Regions from separate parts of the Novosphingobium resinovorum genome, predicted to be linked through region 1. Evidence: riboswitches for the same ligand, from Rfam matches in the RefSeq annotation. Region 1 holds a riboswitch; each other region holds the start of a gene.
The links. A riboswitch is a leader RNA that binds a small molecule or an ion and turns the genes downstream of it on or off. The one in region 1 is predicted to bind cobalamin.
Positions count from the first base shown of each region.

Region 2: it holds a riboswitch for cobalamin, as region 1 does, so the genes downstream of both, BES08_RS09035 (TonB-dependent receptor plug domain-containing protein) here and BES08_RS10485 (HoxN/HupN/NixA family nickel/cobalt transporter) in region 1, are expected to answer to the same signal.
Region 3: it holds a riboswitch for cobalamin, as region 1 does, so the genes downstream of both, BES08_RS16700 (TonB-dependent receptor) here and BES08_RS10485 (HoxN/HupN/NixA family nickel/cobalt transporter) in region 1, are expected to answer to the same signal.
Region 4: it holds a riboswitch for cobalamin, as region 1 does, so the genes downstream of both, BES08_RS24490 (TonB-dependent receptor) here and BES08_RS10485 (HoxN/HupN/NixA family nickel/cobalt transporter) in region 1, are expected to answer to the same signal.

Region 1 is NZ_CP017075.1:2,248,549-2,253,531, reverse strand. Features, by position in the region: gene BES08_RS33950 (LuxR C-terminal-related transcriptional regulator) at 1-127, opposite strand, end outside; gene BES08_RS33945 (hypothetical protein) at 145-600, opposite strand; gene BES08_RS10490 (flagellin N-terminal helical domain-containing protein) at 965-1,789, shown strand; gene BES08_RS10485 (HoxN/HupN/NixA family nickel/cobalt transporter) at 1,975-3,027, opposite strand; cobalamin riboswitch at 3,215-3,457, opposite strand; gene BES08_RS31765 (nuclear transport factor 2 family protein) at 3,524-3,718, opposite strand; gene BES08_RS10480 (sigma-70 family RNA polymerase sigma factor) at 3,767-4,438, shown strand; gene BES08_RS10475 (ribonucleotide-diphosphate reductase subunit beta) at 4,651-4,983, shown strand, end outside.
Region 2 is NZ_CP017075.1:1,945,315-1,950,297, reverse strand. Features, by position in the region: gene BES08_RS09045 (hypothetical protein) at 265-609, opposite strand; gene BES08_RS09040 (cell wall hydrolase) at 760-1,938, opposite strand; cobalamin riboswitch at 2,226-2,417, shown strand; gene BES08_RS09035 (TonB-dependent receptor plug domain-containing protein) at 2,524-4,386, shown strand; gene BES08_RS09030 (ABC transporter substrate-binding protein) at 4,530-4,983, shown strand, end outside.
Region 3 is NZ_CP017075.1:3,578,068-3,583,050, reverse strand. Features, by position in the region: gene rpoD (RNA polymerase sigma factor RpoD) at 1-898, opposite strand, end outside; gene BES08_RS34595 (cold-shock protein) at 1,258-1,935, opposite strand; cobalamin riboswitch at 2,326-2,570, shown strand; gene BES08_RS16700 (TonB-dependent receptor) at 2,742-4,784, shown strand.
Region 4 is NZ_CP017076.1:1,633,381-1,638,363, reverse strand. Features, by position in the region: gene pcaF (3-oxoadipyl-CoA thiolase) at 1-264, shown strand, start outside; gene BES08_RS24505 (AraC family transcriptional regulator) at 429-1,487, shown strand; gene BES08_RS24500 (sulfotransferase family protein) at 1,597-2,742, opposite strand; gene BES08_RS24495 (hypothetical protein) at 2,854-3,153, opposite strand; cobalamin riboswitch at 3,300-3,541, shown strand; gene BES08_RS24490 (TonB-dependent receptor) at 3,730-4,983, shown strand, end outside.

The DNA of each region.
Region 1 (4,983 bases):
CGGACGTGTGATTGGCGCCCAGCTTGTTGAGCATGTTGGCGCGGTGGGTTTCAACCGTTCGCGGGCTGATCGAGAGTCTTTCTCCTATCAGGCGGTTGGACAGGCCGCTGGCGACGCTGCCCAGCACTTCGCGTTCCCGCCGGGTCAGGCGATGTAGTCGATCGCGCCATCGAGGATGGCCTGGACGATGCGCTGCGCGCCGGACTCCTCGAAGAAAGCGATGTTCGGAAACCATTCGCCGTGGCTGGCCATGCTTTCGATCAGATCGTCGATCGCGCCCGCCTGGTCGTGGATCTCCGGATTGGCGGCGATCGGGTCTTCTGGGCCGGCCATGGCGGCGAGGATCATCGCCAGCGACGTCTCGTTGACGGGGGCGGCGTAAGTGACGGAGGTGTGGCTCGCGCCTTCGCGCACTATCCCCGGCATGTTCCCACGCGAAAGGCTGACGCGGCGGCGGCGCGGTTTCCCGGGTGTGTGATCGGCCGCATCGCGAAAATCGATTGCAGCGGTGTCGAAAAGAGAGGCGGCAATGGCGCTCGCGCGCTGCATCACCGGGCCGTGTAGGCGGAGCTTGTCGTGGATGCCCGGCAATCCGGTCATATCGCGCTCCTTCTAGAATTAACCGTGTTCTGAAGGTGCTTATGAGGAGCGGACGGCAAAGAGAGCGGTAATTTAGGGGGGGAGATGTGCTTAATAATTACCGTCAGAAGGACGATCTAAATGGGCCGTCGTCCCGGACTTTATCCGGGACCGCTGGGGTTTCTTGGGGCAATCGCAGGCCGCGCGCGGCGATGTGGGCGGTTCACGGCCAGCGGTCCCGGATCAAGTCCGGGACGACGAGTCGAATCGCAAGCGCTTGTTGAACCCCGTACTTAAACTTCCTCGCCCCCTGCCGGTTTAGGGGCTGGCGGCGCTGGAAACCCACCCGCCGGGACCAACGGGACACTTCACGGGAACACGCACAATGTTAGTCATCAACACCAACATCAGCGCGATCCGCGCCTCGAACGCATCGAATTCGGCCAACAAGGCCCTTGGTACCGCAATGGAGCGCCTGTCGACCGGCAAGCGCATCAACTCGGCCAAGGACGACGCGGCGGGCCTCGCCATCTCGACCTCGATGACCTCGCAGATCCGCGGCATGAGCCAAGGCATCCGCAACGCCAACGACGGCATCTCGCTGGCCCAGACCGCCGAAGGCACGCTGTCGGAAGTCGGCAACATGCTGCAGCGCGTGCGCGAACTGGCGATCCAGTCGGCCTCGGGCACTTACCAGACCTCGGACCGCGCGGCGATGCAGCAGGAAGTCTCGGCGCTGACCACGCAGATCAACGACAGCTTCACGCAGGCCAAGTTCAACGGCAACACGCTGATCTCGACCACCGCCGGCGCCGACCTCACCTTCAACATCCAGACCGGTTCGCAGGGCGGCCAGCAGGTCGGGCTGACCTCCAAGGCGATCGACGGCACCAAGGTTTCGGCGACCGCCCTCGACGTGACCGACGCCACGAAGGCGGCGACCACGCTTACCAACGTCGATGCCGCGCTGTCGGACGTCAACGCCACCCGCGCCTCGCTGGGTGCCGGCCAGAACCGCCTCGAATCGGCGATCAACAACCTGACCAACACCACCACCAACTTGTCCGACGCCCGCAGCCGTATCGAGGACGCCGACTACTCGGCCGAAACCACCGCGATGGCCAAGGCGCAGATCCTCAGCCAGGCATCCACCGCGATGCTCGCACAGGCCAACCAGAGCCAGCAGAACGTCCTCTCGCTGCTGCGCTGATAACGGACTGAAATATAGAACCTTCCTATCCCGGAAGGTTCGGAAAGCCCGGTGGTTCCCCATGACCGCCGGGCTTTCTTGCGTGGTAAAAGACCCACCCCCAGCCCCTCCCGCAAGCGGGAGGGGAGCAGAAAGGGATTGCCCTCCCGCAAGCGGGAGGGGGGCGAGACTTGCTCGTTTACGCCCTAGTCGCAGCGGGGTGGGCTGGCCGCCGCCCCCACTTCCACCGTGTCCAGACCGCCCCAGCGGTACACGGCCCAGCTCAGCAACCAGCACACCACGAACAGGCCGACGATCAGGAAGCCCAGCGTGTTGAACTGCTCCGAAAGCGAGGCCGCCCCGGACCACACGCCGCCCTCCAGCCCGAATTTGTCCGACAGCAGCGCGGCGGTCTGGATCGAGCCGATCACCAGCGCCACCATGGCCGAGATCGCGGTGATGACGATGTTGTAGTAGAGCTTGCGGATCGGCTTGACGAAGGCCCATTCGTAGGCCCCCAGCATGATGACGCCGTCGGCGGTGTCGAGCAGGGCCATGCCCGCCGCGAACAGCACCGGGAACACCAGCACCGACCCCAGCGAAACGCCGTCCGCCGCATGCGCGCCCGAGAGGCCGAGGATGGCGACTTCGGTGGCGGTGTCGAAACCGAGGCCGAACAGGAAGCCGAGCGGCGCCATGTGCCAGGCATGGCGCACCAGCCGGAACACGGGGCGCAGGATTCGCGCGATCAGCCCGCGTCCGGCGAGCAGCATGTCGAGGTCTTCCTCGGCATAGGTCCCGCCGCGCCGCACCTCGACGAAGCGTTGCCAGACCCCGCGCAGGATCGCGAGATTCATGATCGCGATCAGGAACAGGAAGCAGGCGGAAATGATCGTCGCGATCACCCCGCCCGAACGGCCGAATGCCTCGAAATCATCGAGAGTGCCTGCTGCCAGCGCGATGGTGGTCGCGGCGATCAGGACGATGGCGGAATGGCCGAGCGCAAACCAAAGGCCCACGGTGATCGGGCGCTGGCCTTCCTGCATCAACTTGCGAGTGACGTTGTCGATGGCGGCGATGTGGTCGGCGTCCACCGCGTGGCGCAGGCCGAGGCTCCAGGCGAGGAGGGCGGTGCCCAGCATCACCGGGCTGGCGTGGAACAGGCTGAACGCCCAGCCCCAGACGACCAGGTTGGCGGCGACGAGCAGAAAAAAGAGCACGGTTATCCGGCTCTTGAGAGAGGTTTTCGCGGGCGACATCGGCGTTCTGATCCGTCTTCGCGTCAGCGACCTGACGGGGGCGTGCCGCGCACTCGGCGCGGTCGGCACGGGAGGCCCCGGACGGACGCGGCAGCGCCCGGCGTCCCTCGCGCCGATGCGGCCCCCGCCGCACGTTGCGTCGCTCAGACGGAAGTTACCGTGCCGCGGCCATCCCCTGGACCAAGGCAAGAGCGACCGGACGCAGGCAGGTCTCCTGGCTCGCGGGTCATCGCTTGATGCATGGCCTTCCCGTGGCCTCGCATGTCGCAGCGTCCGGCCCAGTGGCTGCCGGCGACCACCTTCGGGGCACCGGCCTATGCATCGCGCTCGCCACTTACAGTTGCAGGGACAGCCCCGGATTCGGATGAGAACATCCTCACCGCGTTCCCTTTTAAGCCCCTTGCGGGGCACCGGCGCGATCTTTCGCCGAAATGCTCAAGGTGAACGCTTCGGCGCGGCCTTCCTAATCGCGCGCCTGCTCCGCCGCAAGAGGGGGCTATTCGGCGATGTTCATCGCGTATGTGCGCCGGGCGAAGCGCCAGCGGCCGTCGTGGCGGACGAGGTCGTCGAAGTAGCGGGCGGCGAATTTCATCACCTTGCCCTCGATCCGGGCGATCTCGCGTACGTGGCAGCGGCCCTCGGCGGTGTCGCCCGAAACCTGGATCGCGCCTGGCATGGCGAAAAAGACCATCGCGTCCATCGTGGCGAACAGGTCGTCCCAAGTGCGCGAGAGGGCTTCGTGGTCCGCCGCTTCCTGCCGATGGTCAAGTGGCCGGCTTGGCACGTTCACGGCACCGGGCGTCCGGGGATCGAACTGGAGGATCTGGTGGAGGTCGGCCTCGTCGCGCTCACCGAATGCGCGCAGAAACACGATCTGCCGACCGAGGACGGCTTCGCCGCCTATGCCAAGATGCGGGTGCGGGGGGCGATGGTCGATCTTGTGCGCCGCAACGTGCAGGGCACGCGCGGCACGTCCGAGCGCCGCCGCATGCTGGCGCACAAGGAGACGCAGCTTCGGGGCTGGCTCGGCCGCGATCCCCGGCCTGACGAACTGGCGCAGGCGATGGGCATGGGCGAGGGTGAGTTGGTCTCGCTGCAGGATGCTGCCCGCCCGATGCGTTTCGAGCCGATCGATGAGGTCTATTCCGACCAGTGGATGACTTTCGCGACGGAAACGCCTGACAGCTTCGCGATGCTGGTCGACGCCGAGATGCGCGGCGCGGTCATCGCGGCGATCACCGACCTGCCGGACCGGCTCAAGCTGATCGTGCAGCTCTACTTCGTGGAGGAACTGAACCTCGCCGAGATCGCCGAGGTCTTGCAAGTTTCGATCCCGCGCGTGCATCAGCTGAAAGCGCAGGCGATCGACAAGCCGCGAGAGAGCCTGAAAGGCGTCGCCGAAGTCCTCTGACCGGCACAATCCGGGGATTCATGCGAGGGCGGCGAAATTAATCACACCCACAACCCCTTGGGGCTGCACTTTTTCCTTGCCCCCACATATTCCTGTGGGAAGATGATTCACGCACTCGATTTGCGCGCGATCTTGCCTATCTCTGGCCTTTCCGCCCAAGCGTGAAAGCGTTGTGGGCGAACGCAATTTCAGACGATCCACCGGAGCCGCCCATGTCCCTTCTCGAAGCCCGCAAGACCTACAAGCCCTTCGAATATCCCTGGGCTTACGACTACTGGAAGATCCAGCAGCAGGTCCACTGGCTGCCCGAGGAAGTGCCTCTGGGCGAGGACTGCCGCGACTGGGTGCAGAACATCTCGGATCATGAGCGCAACCTGCTCACCCAGATCTTCCGCTTCTTCACGCAGGCCGACGTGGAAGTGCAGGACTGCTACCATGAGAAGTACGCGCGCGTCTTCAAGCCGACCGAGATCAAGATGATGCTCACCGCCTTCTCCAACATGGAGACGGTGCACATCGCGGCCTATTCGCACCTGCTCGACACC
Region 2 (4,983 bases), 300 kb from region 1:
TGGCGGAAAGTCGCCTGTTTGTTCACCTGTCGGCAATGTTGCGAAAGGGTTTAGCGGCGCTGGGGATGGTATCGAACGGGGATATGGCGAGCGCAAGTCGCTTTGGGTGCGACTCGTCGAAACTCTCATCCTCCCTGTCGCGAAGCGATGGGGAGGGGGACCGCCGACGTAGTCGGTGGTGGAGGGGGATTGCAACCCACCCCTCCGTCAGTCGCTTCGCGACTGCCGCCTCCCCATCGCTTCGCGACAGGGAGGATTAGGCGTTCAACTCGCGAGGCGCTTGGCCAGAGCGGCGGCCATGCGGCGGTCGAGGTGGCGGCATATGCTCAGCCAGCGGGCGCGTGCGGCGGTGTCGCCGCGTTCATGGGCGGCCTCGGCCTCGACGCGGGCCTGTTCGGCGGCGGAGAGGCCGTGGCGTGCGAAATGCATGAGGGCTTCGGCAATGCCGGCGTCGATCTCGGCGGCAGGCTTGCTCTCGATGGAGCGCAGGCTAGGGCGCGGGAGAAGGGGGCCGTTGTCGTTGACCGCGCCCAGCGGCGCGCCGGTGCAGAGCACTCCGGCAATGGCCGGCATCGTCCCGTTCATGGCGGCGGCGAAGCGGATGGTCATGGGCGGATAGTCTCTCTTCTTGGTGGGTGTCGACGGATCAACCCTCTACCCCGGCAGCGATGAACCCATCATGCAGGGACGTGGTTTCTCAAGTCTTGACGATACCACCTAGGGACATTCCCCGGGTGCCTCCGTTGCAATCGATTATCTTCAATTTGCGGGCTGGGTGATCCAGCGGCCGGAGTTTGCGTACTCGGCCTTGATGCCCTGCGAACCCGGCAGATTCCGGGCGGTATAGAGCGAATCCCCGCCGCGCTGCTGCACTTCGCTGGAATAGGCGGGGCTGGGCTGGATGGGCATGGTCGGGCTGGTTGCCTGCGCGACCGGCTCTGCCTTCACGGGCTGGGCCGTGCCGAATGCGCGCTGGACGGCGAGCGGGTCGAGCGCCGCTGCTGCAGCGGCGGCATCGGCGCTGTCGTCATGGCGATGCGGAGCGGCCATCGGCTCGCCGCCGAGGTAGGCGAAGCGGAACGTCGCCGCGCTGCCCGCCGCGCCGCGCAGCGCGTAGAAGCGGTGCGCGCCGATGGTGGAAAGGTACTGCAGGCTCGGCGCCCAGTAGGGGTGCACCTGGACAGTATGATAATGCGTGGCGAGGCCGATCGGCGTGTAGACGTAGCCTGCCAGCGCCTGGCGCGCGACGTTTTCGGCGCGGTCCCAGAACATGCGCTGCGGGCGACGGGCGAGCGAGCCGTCGCAGGTGAACGAGAACTGGCAGCCTGTCGAACGTTCCGACCCCTCGTAGACGACGCCGCAGACGGTCTTGGGATAAGCCGGGTGGGCCATGCGGTTGAGCACGACCTGCGCCACCGCGCGCTGGCCCGCATCGGGCTCGCTCGCGGCTTCGTAGTAGATCGCGGCAGTCATGCACTGCAGCGCGCGGGTGCGGTCGACGCCGGAGTTGTCGATGTAGATCGGCCGCGCGGTAGCCAGCGGGCCGGAGACGCTGTCGTCGGCGTCGGAGCGGATGCCTTCGCCGACCTGAAGCGGGGCCTTCTCGGCTTCGAGGTAATAGAAGGCCGAACCGGGGAAGCTGGCGCCTGCCTGCTCGAACGGCATGGGCAGTGCTTCGGCGCCTTGCGAGGCGGCGTCGGCGATGGCGAAGCTGTCCCAGCCTTCCGGCGCGGCGAAGGCGGGAAGGGCGACGGCGGCGAGCGCGGTCACGGCGAAAGTCCAGCGGCGGCGCAGGACGACCGGGCGGTGGCCGACACCGCGGGCGCGGCGCGGATAGCGGCCGACGAAATCGCGCGGGCGTTCGAACGGAGCGCCTTGCGAATCCATCACCGGCGCCGGGGCGGCGTCTGGTCCGGGAATGGAAGGGGCAGGGCTCACTCGGTTCCTTTCGGCCGCAATTCGGCAGCACCGGCCTAGCCTGTGCCCGGTGCGCGCGCATCCGGGCATTCCGGGCCGTCCCGTTGCGGTACAGCCACGCTCTGTACGCTTAAGGGCTTAAGATTTGGCTGCGCCTCGTCGTCCCGGACTTGATCCGGGACCGCTGGCCGTGAACGGCCGCCCTTGCGGCGTGGCGCCTTGCCCATGGCTCGCGCCTAAAGACCGCCACCGGCCCCGGATCGAGTCCGGGACGACGAATGCTTGCCAACCCCTGTATGCCGCACTATCCGCGCGGTTACGTCATGGGTTGCCCGCAAGGGCCTAAGAGGGAAGCCGGGTGCGAATACCGGCGCTGCCCCCGCAACTGTGACCGGGGAGGCCGCCTCCACCATGCCACTGGCCCGTATGAGGGCCGGGAAGGCGGATGGCGCGACTGACGATCCGGGAGCCAGGAGACCTGCCCGAGACGGTCGTTCCGCAGCCGGACGGGGTTCTTCCGGGTGCAGCGAGTGTGACGCGCCATGAGGAAGGCGCGCATGCCTCCGCCGTGAACGGCACAAGCACGTTCAAAGGTTCGGAGGACATATGAAGTATCTGTTTTTGCTCGGCACCGCGCTTGCCGTGAGCACCCCCGCGATGGCGCAGGACGCGGTTGCGATCGGCGAGCAAATGGCGGCGGGCGACCGTGCGATGGCGCGCACCGACATCACCGTCACCGCGACCCGTGAGCCGACGCCGATCACCCAGGTCGGCCAGTCCGTCAGCGTCGTCACCCGCGACCAGATCGAGCGCACGCAAGCGACCACCGCCACTGACGTGCTTGCCCGCATCCCCGGCATCTCGACCGTGCAGTCGGGCGGTTTCGGCCAGCCCGCGAGCGTCTTCGTGCGCGGCGCCGAGAACGCGCAGTCGCTGGTGCTGATCGACGGTGTGCGCATCAACGATCCCGGCGACGTCGGCGGCGGCTTCGACTTCGGCGCGCTGCCGATCGGCCAGTTCGACCGTGTCGAGGTCGTGCGCGGTTCCTCGGGCGTGCTGTGGGGCAGCCGCGCGGTGGGCGGCGTCATCAACTTCATCACCGCCCGCCCGACCGAGCAGTGGACCGCGCGCGGCCAAGCCGAGTATGGCTGGCGCGACCGCAAGCAGGCGAGTGTCTCGGCGGCGGGTCTCGTCGGCCCGGTCGGGCTGACGCTGGGCGGCAACTGGCTCAAGGGCGACGGCTTCTCGGCCTTCAACGAGCGCCGCGGCGCCACCGAGAAGGACGGCTTCGAGAGCAAGAGCGCCAATGCCCGCGCCTCGATCGAGTTCGCGCCGGGCCTCTCGGCCGATGCGGGCGGGTTCTACACCAAGGCGAACTACGACTACGACAACACCGGTGCCGATGCCCTCAACGTCGGGATGAAGCGCGATACGCTGGGCTATGCGAACCTGCGCTATGCGGGCCTCGACGGAAGGCTGAACGCGCGCGTCGGCTATGGCATCAACGACACGCGCCGCATCTCCGATGACGCGGTGTTCGGCCCCTACACCACCAACGGCCGCACCGAGCGCTTCGAGGGCCAGGTCAGCTTCGCACCCATAGAGGAGGCCAGCGTGCTGGTCGGCGGCGAGACCGAGAAGCAGAAGTTCGACGACAATTACGGCTCGAAGGATTCGACCACCATCGACAGCTTGTTCGGCAACCTGACGCTGCGTCCGTTCGCCGGCCTGACGCTGAACGGCGGCCTGCGCTACGACGACAACTCGGACTTCGGCGACCGCACGACCTTCGCCGCCAACGGCGCCTGGGTGATCGGCGGCGGTGACAGCGCCCCGGTCCTGCGGGCCAGCTACGGCGAGGGCTTCAAGGCGCCGTCGCTCTACCAGCTCTACACCAACGCGGGCTTCCGCGCGCTCGATCCCGAAACGTCGAAGAGCTGGGATGTGGGGCTGGAGCAGCCTTTCGCCGAAGGGACCGGCCGCTTCACGGTGACCTACTTCGATCGCAAGACGAAGAACCTGATCGACTACGACCTTGCGAACTTCAATTACTACAATGTCGGCCGGTCGCGGGCGCAGGGTGTGGAACTGGGGATGCAGGTGACCGACTGGCAGGGCTTCGACGTGAACCTCGCCTATACCTACCTCGACGCCGTCAACGAGGACACCGGCGCGCAGCTCGCGCGTCGTCCGAAGAGCAACCTCTACGCCAGCATCGACAAGGCGTGGGCGGTCGGCCTGAAGCTGGGCGCGGACCTGCGCGTCGGCGGCGGGCGCTACGACGATACCGCGAACGCGCAGTACGTCGGCGGCAACGTAGTCGTGGGCCTGCGCGGCGCCTTCGCGGTGACGCACAATGTCGAGGTCTATGGCCGCGTCGAGAACCTGTTCGACGAGCATTACGAAGTGGTGCGCACGTACGGCACGCCGGGGCGCTCGGCCTATGCCGGCATCCGCGTGAAGATGTGAGCGAAAGGGCGGTTCCCGGCAGGCGTCGTCCCGGACTTGTTCCGGGACCGCTGGCCGTGGACCGCCCTCCTCGCGATATTTCCCTGACCCCTCGTCATTGCGAGCGCAGCGAAGCAATCCAGGGGCGCGTAAACCGCGCTGGATTGCTTCGCTGCGCTCGCAATGACGAGGGAGGGGGAGCGCAAGCGGGCTTCGGGTGGCTTGCCGTTACCCCGCTGCTCCTGACGCTCGCCGCCTGCCAACCCTGGTCGGACCCGCCGGTCGAGGGATCGGTGCGGCCGCGCATCGTTTCGCTCAACCCCTGCACCGATGCGGTGCTGGCGGAGGTGACGTCGCCGGGGCAACTGCTGGCGATCTCCCACTACAGCCACGATCCCTCGGCCAGTTCGATGGATCTCGCCCGCGCCGCGCAGTTCGCCGAAGTGTCGGATGCGGTGGAGGATGTCGTCGCGCTGGAACCCGATGTCGTGGTGGCGAGCAGCTACACGCCGCCGGCCACCGCGCAGGCCCTGCGCGACATGGGGCTGGAGGTCGTGCTCGAGCCGCTTCCCGCCGACCTTCCCGAAGCGCTCGCGCAAGTGCGGCGGCTGGCGAAGC
Region 3 (4,983 bases), 1.3 Mb from region 1:
CCAGCGCGTCGAGCCGATCGCTCTGCAGGCGCTCGAAGGTGCGGAACAGTTCGGTGATAAGCGCGAACTTCTCCAGCGCCTCCGGCGTAAGCGCGGCTTCCATCTGACCGAGGGAGAGGGTGTTGTCCTCTTCATCGTCCTCGACCTGCCGCTTGGGGATCGGATTGCCGTCCTCGTCGACTTCCTCCGAGTTGTCCTCGCCGGAATCGTCATCGTCCTTGAAGGAAGGCCCGGCGGTGGCAGCGGAAATCTCGCCGTCGCCATCGCCCTCACCGTTTTCGGCCAAATTTTCGGGCTGCGGCTCCTTGGAGAGCATCGCGTCGAGATCGAGGATCTCGCGAAGCTGCATGTCGCCGTTGTTGAGCGCTTCGGACCAGCCGATGATCGCATGGAAGGTCATGGGGCTTTCGCAAAGCCCCATGATCATCATGTCGCGGCCGGCTTCGATGCGCTTGGCGATGGCAGCCTCGCCCTCGCGGCTGAGCATCTCGGCCGCGCCCATCTCCTGCAGGTACATGCGGACCGGGTCGTCGGAACGGGCGAGCGTGTCCGCCTTGCGGGTCTCGCCGGGGCGGCGCCGGGAATTGCCTTCGTCGAACCCGGTATCCGAACCGGAATCGTCATCGCCGCCATCGACGGCTTCCACGCCGTCTTCCTGCTCACCGTCCTCATCGTCATCATCGTCGTTCTCGACGATCTTGACGCCCATTTCCGAGATCGCGGCCATGATGTCCTCGATCTGATCGGTGGTCATCTGGTCCTGCGGCAGCGCGGCATTCAACTCCTTGACCGTGATGACGCCCTGGCTTTTGGCGCGCGCGATGAACCGCTGGACCGAACCCTTGTCCAGGTCGAGAAGAGGAGAGTCGTTGTCGCCGCTGCGATCGTCGTTAGTCATGCAATCCGTTGTCGTTATTGGCCTTTTCATGACGATGGTGACGCCAGGACAAGGCTAGGTTCTCAGATCATCAGCCTGATGATGCCGGTGAAGGGCGGCCTACAGGCAGGGATGAACCACTTCAGGTCTAAGGTTCAAGCAATGCGGCCGGACATCGGTTCCAGGAGGAAGCTGGTCCGCCCGCATGCTGCACGTTCGAATCAAGGAAACACGTCCCTCGTCCCGCAGTCGGCCTGTCGAAGGCAGCTTTGATCAAGGCCTTCGACATAAGCCGCTCGATGTCCGTCGCCGATCGCGATGCGATCGAGGAAAGCCCGAGATGAGGCCATGACCTCCTGCGGCAGCCATGGCCAGATCAGTCAGCGCTGGACCAGATTCACGGCCGACGCCTTGCCCCGGCGATCGATCTCGATTTCGAATTCGAGTTGATCGCCTTCCGAAAGGCCATGCAGACCGGAGCGCTCGACGGCGCTGATATGCACGAACGCATCAGGCTGACCGTCATCGCGGACGATGAAGCCGAAGCCCTTCATGCTATTGAAGAACTTGACGGTGCCGGTGGCCTTCTCGCCAGTGGACTGATTCTGAACAGGTGCGGCACTTCGCTCGCGACGTTCGGCAACGATGACCTCGCCCACGATGGTCAGTTCGGAAGCGGAAATCTTGCCGCCTCGCTCGACCAGCTGGAATTCCAGCTGCTGACCTTCCGCCAGCGTTTCGAGGCCGGCGGACTGCACGGCGCTGATGTGCACGAATGCATCGTCGCCGCCGCCTTCAAGCTGGATGAAGCCGAAACCCTTGTCGGGGTTGAAGAACTTGACCGTCCCACGGCCCTGACCGACAACCTGGCCCGGGCCGCCGCGCGAACCGCCACCGCCACCGCCAAAACCGCCGCCTCGCGATCCGCCGAAGCCGCCACGCTGGCCGCCACCGAAGCGGTCACCACCGCCAAAGCGATCGTTGCCGCCGCTCCAACGATCATCGCCGCCGCCGAACCGGTCGCGACCTTGGCCGCGATTTCCCCTGTCGAATGTCATCTTTTAAGTACCTTAAGCTAAGTCCGAGAAACCTATCCTCGCGAGTGAACGTAGCACGCAAGGCCGCAGAACCCGTTTCAGGGTGCAGGATGAAAGGCGATAGCAGCGCAACGACGTCTTGGCGACCAGAGTTCTGCGATCGGCTGCGATGCATGGCACGGAGGCGACTTTAGCACAGCGATGACCGAAATTTCACGCAATTCGACAATCGATCCGGCCGCCGCCGACCCTTGCCACGCGCTCGGAAGCAAATTTTGCTCCCCGGAGCGGCCCGTTAGCCCTGGCATCGCTAGTCGGGAGTTCAGGATACAGGCCGTACCTGGACGCCATACAGACAGGCTTGTGCCGTGAAACCGTTTGAGATAGCGCGCCATATCTGCCCTTCATTGGTGCAGACAAGATCGCGCTGGTGCCTCGAAAGAGGCTTAAAAGGGAACACGGTGAGAAGGCATGCCCTTCGAATCCGAGGCTGTCCCTGCAACTGTAAGCGGTGAGCGCGATGCATATGTGCGGTGGGGCAAAGGTTCCTGCCGCCAGTCACTGGGCCGGACGCTGCAACATGCGAGGCCTGGGAAGGCCTTGCATCGTCGCATTGACCCGTGAGCCAGGAGACCTGCCTGCGTCTGGTCGCTCATGCCGTGGTCCAGGGGGTGGCCAAGGCCCGGAATCATTCCGTTCGAGCGACGAACCAGCGGTGGAGGCCGCATCGGTTCGCGCAGACGGTCGCCCGCGGCGTCCGACCGCCGGCGCGCGTCGACCGTCTTGATGGCGGCAAGCCTCCCACCCAGTCGCAGGCGTCGGGGGGAATGATGATGAATTTGATGAAAAGCGCTGCGCTGGTGCGCATCGTGGCAGGCACCGCAATGGCGCTGGCGACGATGCCCGCCTGCGCCGAAGAGGCATCCGCCGGCGGCGCGGATGGCGGTTCCGGCGAAATCGTGGTGTTCGGACGCGGCGAGGCCAAGATCGGCACCGCCCATGCCGCCAGCGAGGGCAGCGTCGGCGGTTCCGACCTGCTGGTCCGTCCGCTTCTGCGGGTCGCCGAACTGCTTGAGGCGGTGCCCGGCATGGTAGCGGCGCAGCATTCGGGCAGCGGCAAGGCCAACCAGTACTTCCTGCGCGGCTTCAACCTCGATCACGGCACCGACTTCACGACTTATATAGATGGCGTGCAGATGAACCTGCGCAGCCACGGGCATGGCCAAGGCTATCTCGATCTCAACGGCCTGATCCCCGAGATCGTCGCCCGCGAAGACTTCCGCAAGGGGCCGTACCGCGCAGATGGCGGCGACTTTGCACTGGCCGGCGCGGCCTACATGACGACCATCGATGGGTTCGACCGCCCGTGGATCTCGGTAGAGGGTGGATCGTACAAGTCGGGGCGGCTGGCCGCCGGTGGCAACATCAAGGATGTGGCGGGTGGCAGTCTCACGCTGGTGGGGCAGGCCAAGCGCTATGATGGTCCCTGGCAGGAGGCCGAGCATCTGCGGCATTACTCCGGCTTTGCGAAGTACATCGCGTCCGCTGGCGAAGGCACCGTCGAAGCATCGCTCCACGCCTACCACGCCACTTGGCGGCCGACCGAGCAGATCCCCGAGCGGATCATCGGCAGTGCGCTGTGCCCTGACGAATTCTGCTCCCCCGATCCTTCGGCGCGTGGCCGCACAACGCGCTTCGTCGGCAACGTCGCGGTGCGACAGCCGAACTGGAGCGCTAATGTCTATGCCCAGTACTACGACTGGAACATGTATTCGAACCCAACTTATGCCGATCCGGACAGCACCAGCGCGCAGATCGACCAGTTCGACAAGCGCTGGGTCGTGGGTGTCACCGCGCGCAAGCAATGGGCTTTGGGCTCGACGCTGCAACTGAGCATTGGCACTGAAAACCGCTACGATCACATCGGCAACGTCGGGGTGAATCGTACCGAAACCCGCGCCTTTTTGTCCTCGTTGGGTCGATATCACGTCGAGGAACTGTCCGGCGCGCTCTATGGCGAAGCGACCTGGAAGCCGGTGCCCGGCCTCAGGCTAACCGGAGGCCTGCGAGGCGACTATTACCACTACGCCGTCCGCGCGCGCGACGCCATGGCGACCGAACTGGGAACCGGCAGCGGACACGATTCGATCGTCTCACCCAAGGTATCGGCAGCCTACGAGATCGTCCCGCAGTTCGAAGTCTATGCCAACTGGGGCCGCGGCTTCCATTCCAACGACGTGCGCGGTGCGGTGAACGTGGAATCGCCCGTGCCCGTTCTGGTGCGCGGCACTGGCAAGGAACTTGGCGGGCGCCTGCAACTGGGCACCGTCTCACTGACCGCGACGTACTGGTGGCTCGACGTGGGCAGCGAACTGCGCTTCGTCGGCGATTCCAACGCGGTGGAGCCGACCGGCGCCAGCAAGCGTCATGGCTACGAGGTGGTCGGGTTCTGGCGCCCGCTGCCGTGGCTGGCGCTCGACGGCAGCTATGTCGCCAGCCACTCGCGCTACGACAACGGAGATCGCATTCCCAACGCGGTCGAGAACGCGGTCTCCGCCGGCGCGGCGATCGTGCTCGATCCGTGGGAGGCGAGCGTGCGCGTCCGGCATCTCGGCCCCTACCCGCTGATCGAGGACAACTCGCTGCGCGACAAAGGCAGCACGATCGTAAACGCCCGCGCCGCATGGAAGGGCCGCAAGATCGAGATCTACGGTGAGGTGCTGAACATCTTCGACAGCCACGACAAGGATATCGCCTATTACTACGAATCCTACATCCCGGCGTTCGACACCAATGGCCCGGTCGAAGGACGTCTCAGCCGCGTGATCGAACCACGCACGTTCAAGATCGGCGCACGCTACACGTTCTGATCACCAGCCACGCCCTGTCCCGTCATTCGACGGGATAGAGCGTCGGTTGCCGCTTATCCGGGCCATGATCCGGGGATGCGTGCTACGCTTCGTGTACATCTACACCGTACCGCAAGAAGCGACGAGCGAGACCATAAGCGACATTGAGGCCTGTCTTGCGGCTGGCGCATGCAACCCGCCAACTGGCCTCAGCCTGCCG
Region 4 (4,983 bases), on a different replicon from region 1:
GGCGACTTCGACGCGATCGAGTTGAACGAGGCCTTCGCCAGCCAGGGCCTTGCAGTCATGCGCGGGCTTGGCCTGCCCGACGATGCGCCGCACGTGAACCCCAACGGCGGCGCCATCGCACTGGGTCATCCGCTGGGCATGTCGGGCGCGCGCATCGCCATGAGCCTCGTGCACCAGCTGGAGAAGACCGGCGGCAGGCGCGGCCTCGCAACGCTGTGCATCGGTGTCGGCATGGGACTGGCGCTGGCGGTCGAGAGGGTCTGACGCCGCTCGGCCGGCCCGCCCGCGTATCCTCGATGATCGCCCGGGCGGCCTGCCTGTCCCTTGACCGATGTGGACAGGCGATGCAGCCATAGCCGCAGAGGCGGATCGCTTACGCCGGACGCCTCCGATCACCGCACGCTGCCGGCGGTGCGAAGGACCTGCCGATGCCGCTGATCGCCGATGCCGAGTTTTCGAAGCTCAACATTCCGCTGCTGCGCCATTTCCCGGAACTGGTGCAATCCCTCGGCGGCGATGTCGGCGAACTGCTGCCACTGGTCGGAATGGCAGCAAAGGACTTTCGCGACGACGCTGCGGAGCTGACTTATCCGCAGGCGATCCGGTTACTGGCGCTTGCCGCAGATCGCCTGAACTGTCCCGATTTCGGAATGCGGCTGGCGTTGCGGCAACGCGGCGGCGCGATTTTCGGGCCGCTGGGCAATACCATGCGCAATTCGAAGACATTCGGAGACGCCCTGCGCTTCGCCAGTGCCCATACGAACGCTCACAGCCGCGCCGCGCGTGTGTGGCTGCGACCCGAGCCTGAAGAGGGCACCATCTTTGCCGGGCACGAACTGCTTCTCGAAACCAGCCGCGACCGTATTCAGGCCATCGAACAGATTCTGCTGGTCGGCCATCTCGAGGCGATGGAGATGACCGGCGACTATGCCCGCGCGCGCAGTATCCATTTTCGGCATGAACCCGTGTCGCGACCGGCCGAATATCGCCGCTACTTCGGCTGCGACGTGCACTTCGGCGAGCCCGCAGACGGGATCACGTTCTCCGACCGGGACCTTGCCACCCCGGTGCTCACCCAGAACGCGCAGGTCCGCAGCGATCTGGTCGCCTACATCGAGAGGACTTTCCCGAAGCAGCGTCCACCCGTGGACGCCGAAGTGCGCGGGCTGATCCTGCGCAAGCTGACCCGGGACGACTGCGGCAGTGCCGAAATCGCCCGCACCCTCGCCATTCATCACCGGACCCTGCGTCGGCGACTGAAGCAGGAGGGCACCAGCTTCCAGGCGGTCAAGGACGATGTCCGCCGCGATCTGGCGCTGTACTACCTGCAGCAGACCGGTATCGATTTCCGCGGCATTTCCGAGAAGCTGGGGTTCGCGGAACAGGCAGTATTCTCCCGCAGCTGCAGGCGCTGGTTCGGCCAGTCGCCCACGCAGTTGCGCAGCCTACGCGCATCCGTCTCCAACATATCACCGTCATTACCGTGAAGTGGGAACCCATCTCCTGACGGCGCCTGTTGCACGATCGTCAGATGGGTCCCCGCCTTCGCGGGGATGACGAAGCAGGGTCAGGTGACGATGCCTTCACCCGTATCGATCACGCCCGCACCGCGATCTCGTACTGCTCGATATAGTCGCGAAAGTGCTCGCGGACGCCTTCGCGGCTGAGGCCGAATTCGGCCAGGTCATATTCGTGCTTGCCGTGCTTGCCCTTGGGGTTTGCAGCCAGGTAGGCTTCCATGGCTGCGCGGGCTTGCGGCGTGAAAGGCTCGTCGAACCTTTCGTAGATGCCCTGCGCCGTGGCGAGCGGGTCGCGCACCAGATCGCGATACTGCACGTCGAAGATCGCATCGTGCCCGTGCTTCGCACGAAAGGCGTTCGACCGCGCGATCATCAGGTCGAACGTCTCCAACAGATTCTCTCCGATGGCCCGAAGATCGACCTGATCGCTGTACATCCGCCGCACTTCCTTGACGAGGCTGCAGGCCGAGCCCAGCACTTCGACCGGATCGCGGTGCGTCATGACCAGTTGCGCGTCAGGAAACTCGGCCGTCAGGGCATCGAGGAACAACGGGTGCCAGGGGTTCTTGAGCGTCCAGCGCCCCGGGGCATTGGCCTGAAGCAGCTGCAGCAGCCGCTTTTCGTAGCGGAAGGCGGGCGCGTAGTCGGCCTCGTCCAGGAACCAGCGGTGGTAGCCCGGAATGTCCGCCTGGGAATCGTAGAGCTGCGCGCAGAACGACGGCGCCATGGCGAACTGGCACTCGGTCGGGCTGTCGGCCTCCTCGTAATGGATCGCGGCGATCTGCGGCGCGTACTTCAGCCCCTGCAGCGTTCGCGTCTGGCAGGCATCGTGACGGGGACCGGCGTGAAGTTCCTGCACCAGCGGCGGCGGCACCGAATCGAACGCTTCCCAGCGCAGGAACGCGCGGCGCGCCGGGTCGGCTTCCAGCAGGTTGATCGCCAGCGTGGTGCCGGTACGCGGAAGGCCGAAGACAAACAGCGGCTTCTCGACCGGGCGCTCCAGAAGTTCGGGGTGGCGCGCCAGCCAGTCCTCCACGCGCATCCGGTTCGCCATCGCGGCCACCAGTGCATCGACCGATCGCGCCATGCCCGCTTCGGTGAATCTGGCTTCGTCCTCGTAGGACTTCAGCAACACGCCAAGCCCTTCGAGGATCGCGGGATCGCCGAAGTCGCTCAATCCGGTCCGTTCGCTTGCCGCTGCGACGATGTCCTGCGCCTGCATGTCTTCTCCCTCATCCCGTGCCGCGTCATCGCGCGGCGTTCGGAGGGGATCATGAAGACATGGGGCACACTTTAGAAGCTACCCGCCGATCACCTTGGCGATATCGGGCGATCAGACCGAAAGGATCAGGGAATCGTCGCTGCGCGGGGGCGTACCGTCGTAGGAGGGCAGAGGCTCGAAGTGCTCGTTCAGCAGTTCCATCGACGAGAGGCCCGCCAGCTTGAACTGGCCGAGACCCGGCTCCTCGTCGCTGCGGCGTGCCTTCGCGGGGTTCATGGCACTGACGACAAGATCGCCGTGCCTTTCGAACAGCATGTGCGGGGCAAGCGTGATCGTGTTGCCGTTGTAACGCGCCGTCACGAACTTTCGCGTGGCTATGGCTTCCATCAGGGTGAGTCGTGGATCAGTCATCGGCACCGCAAATTGCACGGGTTGCCCAAAATGAAAAGCAAGGTTGCAACCGAAAACTCGCAGGACGGGCTTTCGGAAGGCCCCACGCGAACGGCTTGCAAATCGTGCGCGCAGCGAATAATCCCCCGCCCGTCCCTCCGAAAAGGGGGACACGATCGCGTTGGTGCCTTCCGAAAGGGGCTTAAAAGGGAACGCGGTGAGAGGGGCTACCCCTCGAAGCCGAGGCTGTCCCTGCAACTGTAAGCGGTGAGCGCGATGCATATCGCGGCAGGCCAATGTGCCCTGCCGCAGCCACTGGGCCGGACGCTAACTCCTGCGAGGCCTGGGAAGGCCGTGCATCGCGTGACGACCCGTAAGCCAGGAGACCTGCCAGCGTCCGGTCGCTCTTGCCTTGGTCCAGGGGATGGCCGCGGCACGGTGTACTCCGTCTGAGCGACGAACTTGCGGCCAGGCCGCAACGGTGGGTTTCGCCGGTCGCTCGTTCGCGCCCGGATTCCGCCGCTGCACCCGTGCGGGGGGACACCCCTCTCGCGGGAACCTGTCCGTTCGACTGGGAAACGCAACGGGGGTTACAACATGAATACGAGATCGCTTCTTTCCGGCCTGATCGCTTCGGGCGCGTCATTCTGCATGCTTGGCATGTCCGCGACTTCGGCGCAGGCGCAGGAAGCCGCCGAGACGGCGCCGGAGAATGCCAATAACACGGATGCGGGCAATATCGTCGTCACCGCGCGCAAGGCGGGTGTCCTGCAACTCGGCCAGCAGGCCGACGCCTCCAGCCGCCTCGGCCTCACGCCGATGCAGACGCCGGCCAGCGTCGACGTCATCACCAGGGAGATGATCCGCAGCCTGGGCGACCGCACCGTGGTTGCCGCAGCCGCGCGCGCGCCGGGGCTCATCAACAACAGCTCGGCCTTCGGTTACTCGCTGAGTTCGCGCGGGTTCACCGGCTACACCTCGGTGATGCAGCTCTACGACGGGATGCGCGTCTACACGACGACCACGCAGACCTTCCCCGCCGACCCGTGGATGGCCGAGCGGATCGAGGTCCTGCGCGGTGCGGCCTCGGTCCTCTATGGAGAGGGCGGCATCGGCGGCGCGATCAACGTCGTGCGCAAGAAGCCCAATACCGAGCAGTTCGAAGGCGAGGTCCGTCTCAGCGGCGGTTCATTCGATACTTATGCGGCGGCGGGCGGGATCGGCGGGCCGATCGGAGACAGGCTCTCGTACCGCGTCGATCTCAGCTACAACCGTTCGGACGGGTGGATGGAGCGCGGGCAATCGCGCAGTCTTGCGCTTTCGGCGGCGCTGCGCTGGCAGGCGCGCGACGACCTCGTGCTGACGCTGACGCACGACCGCGCCGACCTCGACCCGACGATCTGGTACGGCACTCCGCTGCGAGACGGCAAACTGGTGCGCGAAATCCGCAAGAAGAACTACAACATCGCCGACCGCTCGCTGCGTTTCGACGATGCCTGGACCCAGGCCAAGGCCGAATGGACACCGGCCGAGGGGGTGACGATCACCAACGTCGCCTACTACCTCACCGGCTTCAAGCACTGGCGCAATGCCGAGGGCTATGCCTGGTCCGGCGACCAGATCCGCCGCTCGAGCTATCTGGAGATTGTCTACAAGACGAAACAGTGGGGCGACCGCTTCAACGCGGTGTTCGATCATACGCTGCTTGGCATGGACCACCGCCTGAGCCTGGGCGGCGAGTACAACACCGGCTCGCTGCTGCGCACCGACAGTTCGCCCAACAGCCGCTTCGACCTCGTCGATCCTTACGACTATACGCCGGGCACGTTCCTCGACGGCACATTCGGCACC